One region of the Sporosarcina sp. AD_1 genome, then DNA from elsewhere that is predicted to be linked to it. Evidence: a T-box and tRNA genes for the amino acid it is inferred to sense, from the RefSeq annotation. Region 1 holds a T-box; the other holds one or more tRNA genes.
The links. The T-box of region 1 lies ahead of alaS (alanine--tRNA ligase). A T-box ahead of a tRNA ligase gene usually reads a tRNA of that ligase, here a tRNA-Ala.

Region 1 (3,153 bases):
GACCGTTGCTGTGTGCAAATGTTGTCCATTCGGCGCTTTTTGTACGTCCATTACATCGACAATGAACGAATCATCGGAAAGATTTCCTTTGTCAGCGATTTGTCCGCCGCTTTCCGCATAAAACGGCGTGCGGTCGAGAATGAACTGGATCTCTTGTCCTTCGGAAGCATGTTCCACAAGGCGGCCCTCATGCAGCAGTGCAACGATGGTTGCATCACATTCAAGCTGGCCATATCCAATGAATTCGCTTTTCTCATGGATATTCCCAAGAACCTCTGACTGTACATGCATGCTGTCCACATCCTGGCGGGCAGCACGGGCACGGTTCCGTTGATTTTCCATTTCCTGATCAAATCCGGCACGGTCAACAGAGACTCCTGCTTCTTCTGCATACTCCTCTGTCAATTCAAACGGGAAGCCGTACGTGTCATACAGTTTAAACGCATCTACACCGGAAACGACCGGATGATCGGATGTTTTCGCCTTTTCAATAATGCCTGATAGGATCGAGAGTCCTTCGTTCAATGTTTCGTGGAAGCGCACTTCCTCGTTTTTAATAACCTTCATGATAAACTCTTGTTTTTCCTTCACTTGCGGGTAGAAGTCTTCCATGATTTCTCCTACAACCGGGACAAGTTCATACATGAACGGCTTTTGGATTCCTAGTTGTTTTGCATAGCGGACGGCACGGCGCAATAAACGGCGGAGGACATAACCACGTCCTTCATTGGAAGGAAGCGCTCCGTCACCAATTGCAAAAGCGACTGTTCGAATATGGTCCGCAATGACTTTAAACGCTGTATCTTTCACAGCATCGGAACCGTATGCTTCGCCAGACAACTTCTCAACGGAATGGATGATCGGCATGAACAGATCTGTATCGAAGTTGGTCGGAACATCTTGAATGACAGATGCCATCCGTTCCAAGCCCATGCCGGTATCGATATTTTTCTTTGGAAGCGGCGTGTACGTATGGTCCGGATTATGGTTGAATTCAGAAAAGACCAAATTCCAGATCTCTAAATATCTCTCGTTTTCTCCCCCTGGGTACAGTTCAGGATCAGAGAAATCATCGCCATAGGATGGTCCACGATCATAAAAGATCTCGGAGTTCGGGCCGCTCGGGCCTTCACCAATATCCCAGAAGTTTCCTTCCAGACGAATGATCCGTTCTTCCGGAATGCCGATTTTGTCTTTCCAGATCATATATGCCTCTTCATCTTCCGGGTGGACTGTAACGGAAAGCAAATCCGGATTAAATCCGATCCACTTGTCGTCCGTCAGGAATTCCCAAGCACGGATAATCGCTTCTTCCTTGAAGTAATCTCCGATGGAGAAGTTGCCAAGCATTTCGAAGAACGTGTGATGACGAGCCGTCTTTCCGACGTTCTCGATATCATTTGTTCGAATTGATTTTTGAGCGTTAACAATCCGTGGGTTGTCAGGAATAACCCGTCCATCGAAGTATTTCTTTAACGTAGCAACTCCGCTGTTAATCCAGAGCAAAGAAGGATCGTCAATTGGAACGAGGGGAGCGGATGGCTCTTCACTATGCCCATGCTCTTTAAAGTAATCCAAAAACATTTTACGAATTTGCGCAGCTGTCAATTTTTTCATCTTGCTAACCTCCATTCAATTTTTCCAAAGGGGTGCGCCGAAAAATAAAAAAACTCCGCCCCTCAAAGGGACGAAGTGAATTTTCGCGGTACCACCCTAATTTACCGAATAGAATATATCCGGTATCTCAGAAGCCTTAACGCGGCAAACGGCAATGATTAGTTGCACTCCAGAGTAGCGTTCCGACCTATTCGCCATGAGAACCTTTTCAGCCACGAGGTTCCTCTCTTTTCAAGCGATATAAGCGTACTGTCTCCTTCAACGCATTACGTATGATACTCGAATTATAGGGAATTATTGTTGGCCTGTCAATCCGTCGCCTCCATAAAGTTATAAGGCGTCATTCCTTGCATGCCAATCATCGGATCAATTGACAAGACATTGTCCTTCGTCAATTGCATATTGTCCTGACTCTCTGCCTCGACCTCTTCCGGACTATTTCCGCCAATCGGCTCTGTTGCAGGTTCTTTCTCCGCATGAGAAGGCAAGGACTCTTCAGTCCTGTCTACAGTTGCATCCGCTACAAGAGGTGCTTCCGTAATGTCCTCTCCTGTCGGCAGTTCACCGAGCTGAAGCCTCTGTTTCAGGGTCGTCTGGCGTGCCAGTTCATCCGTCCTGCTAATTCCTTCCCTGAATTCCGACGGTTCTCCGCAAAGTATCAAGAAATTTTTAGCACGGGTAATTCCGGTGTAAAGCAAGTTGCGCCGCAGCATTTTCCGGTAACTTCTGACGACTGGCATGATGACAGTCGGGAATTCGCTGCCCTGTGACTTATGGATAGAACAGCAATAAGCCAATGTAATTTGATTCAAATCATTTCGTTCGTATGTGACTTCGATACCGTCGTACGAGACGACGAGCATTTCTTTCTTGTCGACCGTTTCCTTTGCCTTCAAAATGGCAATGACCTCGCCCATATCTCCGTTGAATACATTGCTTTCCGGTTGATTGACAAGCTGAAGCACTTTGTCTCCGATCCTGTAGGTCACATCTCCAAAAACGACTTCCTTCCGATCGGGACCCGGCGGATTGACCATCTCTTGGATCATTTTATTCAAACCATCAATGCCCGCTGTGCCTTTATACATCGGCGCAAGCACCTGGATGTCTTTAATGGAATGGCCCTTTGCTAATGCATTCTTCAGCACTTGCTCCACGACATTCATAATCTGATCCCCATTCGAGCGGATAAACGAACGGTCTGATGTCTTTTTGATTAGATTGTCATTCCATTCAGAGCGCTTGATCATGTGGGCCATTTCAATAATCGTGGAACCCGCGCTTTGCCGGTAAATCTCTTTCAATTCAACGACCGGAATTTTTCCAGACTCCAGCATATCCTTCAGGACTTGTCCCGGTCCTACAGGCGGCAACTGATCCTGGTCACCTACAAACAAGATTTGGATTTCATCGTCCAGCGCTTTCAGCAACTGATGAGCAAGCCATGTATCGACCATCGACATCTCGTCGATGATCAACAGCCTGCCTTCGACTTCCCTGCCTTCCGCCTCATCTTTTTCCTGTCCAGTGAAGCCG
Region 2 (3,153 bases), on a different contig from region 1:
CAGGCCATACCATTTGAGAATATCGTCTGACGCACGCTTTTTGGACGTGTCTTTTGTAAGATTAATCTCCTTGAAAAACTTATCCAGTTCATTCATCGCTTGCGTATCTCTCAAGTCAACGCCAGTCAGTTTATTCACGTAAATGGCGGTAAGTTCCTTCTCCATTGTATATTGATCCTTTATGGCTTCTTTCCCATCGACTTCGATTTGCAAATCAAAGTGATCGAATCCGTAGGCGTTGCCGGTATTCATTGATCCGCCGTCTTGGTCATTAATATTTTGCACGCTATCTTTACTCGGGTCCGTGCCTTTCGTGTCGTCTTTTTTATTTCCACATGCGCCCAGCACGAAAACAAAGGCTACTAACAAGGTACCGAACAGTAGGATTTTTTTCATCCGTGCATAACCATCCCTTCGTAATATCTGCTACTAGTAGTTTTCCTTCTTTTGTGGAAATTAAACCGAGGACTTTCGGAATAAAAAAAACCGGCAAGCGCCGGTTAGTTACCACTTCGCAATATGATCCTCCGAACAGCCCAGCATTTGCCTAATTAGCAAAAAGGAGCCGTCATCCAGCTTAATGCGTCCGTTGAAATAGCCGACGGTCTGATGCACTTCGGTTTGAACCAATTGGACATTCGTTGTAGCGGTTCGTTCAAAGAAGGGGGTGAACGTCACGCTGACTTTATCGGAAAATCGGGTTTTGATCTTCCACGGTTCCATGTAATTGGATGGATTATATGAAAAAAGGACATCTTCATGGATTTTCATCATCTTCCCGTCAATGAACACGGCATTCTCCGTCATGCCGGTGCCGTCTGTCCATTTGCCTCCAAAGTTGAGTCCGATCCGGCGCCCGCCGGCCCGTTGCGAGGCCATCGCCCAATTCCACTGCGCTTCCCTTGGCCAGATGCCGCGTCCGTAATCCAGCACGGCAAAGCTATAATCGGGATTAAAATCATAGCGCTTTGAACCGATTTTTACGAAGCCGGCAGTCGGCAAGGAATGATGCTTCGCGGTGAATTGGAAAACATCCCGGCTCCGCGGAATGACTACATTCAGGGACTCATCCTGCGCGGGATGCTTAATATGCAAGTCGGCATGCAGTACTTCACTGTCAAAGTCAGGAATGGTGACAGAAAGATGGGTCTCTCCCTGCAAATGCACCAACTGGACGGACATCCGTTCATTCATGAACTTCACATTGCCCAGCACCTCTTCCGGCATTTTGATCTTTCGCCCGATCGGCAACGTAATCTGCTTCTCATAAAACCGCTGCGTCTCATAGTCCAGCATATACACAAAGCAGACCGCCGCATAATCCAAATGGCTGATGGTCGCAGAAAACAGAAGATCCTCCCCGAACACACACCAATAGTTCCATTTCTTCTTTCGCATGAAATGACCCTTCAGATTGCTCTGAATGATCGGACGGCGCGCATACCCGATAGCCCCCGGATTCAACTGGCCTTTCTTATCACAAAGAAGCACAGGCTCCGTAATTTCCCTCTCAGCATGCTGCAAGGAGATCTCCCCCAATCTGTTGTCTTTTTCAAAATCGTTTGGTATACTCTTATTGTATCAGATATACGGGGCATTAGCTCAGCTGGGAGAGTGTCACGCTGGCAGTGTGAAGGTCACCGGTTCGAACCCGGTATGCTCCATCTTACGAAAATCCTTTCAAATTAACTCTTGAGAGGGTTTTTTATTTTGCTTTAATGACGTTAAAAGCGGTTGGAAATGACGGTTGATGTAAAGATGATGTAAACTCTAAGTGAAATAAAAACAAGACATGCAAAACGGCAATAAAAAACGAGGAGCACTAGTCTTAACGGGTTTGGTTGATGGGAAGAGAACAAAAAAACACAGCATTCGGGGACATAATTCGCATATGAATTGGTGTCCCCGTTTTTGATGTTGCATCAACATTTAGATGCGTTCTATTGATGAATTGGTACCACAATTAGCACAAGTATTAACAAGAGAGCATAAATTTATGTGCCTTTGCTAATTCACTTGTTAAAACACTTGCTGATTGGATATTGAAAAGAAATTATAGAAGGAAAATGAGGAATATATGTTAAAATATATTAAATATTATGAAATGATGTCCTTCCACTAACGGGGCAGTTTAGTTTAATGAGATTTTAGGGAAGGAGGATGAAAATTGAAAATATTCACTAACACTAATTTAGCAATTTTAACCTCTATGTTTCTTCTAATATCTGTTATTTATAGTTTAATTGTCAATGAACCAATATATAAATTTACATCATTTTTGCACAATTCGACTTTAATAGTGTCCATCATTACATTAGCCATTCACTTTAATGCTTTGAAAGAGAATAAAGATAAAAAGAAATTAATTTTATTAAGTCTTGTAGTACCGATTTCAGTAATTATATATTTTATCATTGGTTTAATTTACTGGGCTAACAGCGGATGAAGAATCGGATCCTTGAGTAAATATATTAGTTCACATTTTGGCTAAATGACTTTTCCTGCGAGCTGCAGAGGAAGATAGGTCGCGAATAAAAAACACAGCGAGATAAGATCCCGCTGTGGACTTCATTAGAGATAGACAGCTTCAAGCTTGCTTGCGGCGAAAATAGGTATTTACATTCTCCAATACAAACGAGTGATTAGGAAAAATAGGGGAATCTTGCAACTTTAATTGCAGCCTATTAAACAGGCTAATATGTTTGCTTAGTTGGCTATCTTTTGCCTTAAATTGAACACCGGTATAATTCAGATTGTTTTTATTGGAAGTATGAACAATCGTGCCGAAAAATGAGTGGGTGTCTCCAAAGAGAGTAAGTTCGAATTTCAGAACAAGATCTGCGTTTTTAGGTAACTTTATGTCTGAGACAAAGAGAAGACCGCCTGGTCCAATATTTTTTACTAATACACGTGCCTTGCTCACTTGAATTTTCTTTCCATTCAGCTCAGATACGGTCATTAATGCTTCCAGAGGAAATGGAAGTTCAATTCTAAAATATTTTCTTTTTTCATCGTTAATGGGCACAGGCTGATCTGCTTGGTTCCACTGTCGTTCAAGCAATTTCTCCATATTTTCCGGTGTTACCGGTCGGCTAAATAAAAAGCCCTGTAAATAATCACATTCTTTGTTGACTAAAATATCTTTTTGTTCAG

Region 2: it has a tRNA-Ala gene. The T-box ahead of alaS (alanine--tRNA ligase) is inferred to sense a tRNA for this amino acid. The anticodon was not compared.

Annotation. Positions count from the first base shown of each region.
Region 1 is NZ_JBPVIR010000001.1:153,479-156,631, forward strand. Features, by position in the region: gene alaS (alanine--tRNA ligase) at 1-1,617, opposite strand, end outside; T-box leader at 1,681-1,888, opposite strand; gene recD2 (SF1B family DNA helicase RecD2) at 1,926-3,153, opposite strand, start outside.
Region 2 is NZ_JBPVIR010000004.1:338,188-341,340, reverse strand. Features, by position in the region: gene ACSW3C_RS10190 (YusW family protein) at 1-396, opposite strand, end outside; gene ACSW3C_RS10185 (DUF2804 domain-containing protein) at 505-1,524, opposite strand; tRNA gene ACSW3C_RS10180 (tRNA-Ala) at 1,592-1,664, shown strand; gene ACSW3C_RS10175 (hypothetical protein) at 2,168-2,446, shown strand; gene ACSW3C_RS10170 (EAL domain-containing protein) at 2,588-3,153, opposite strand, start outside.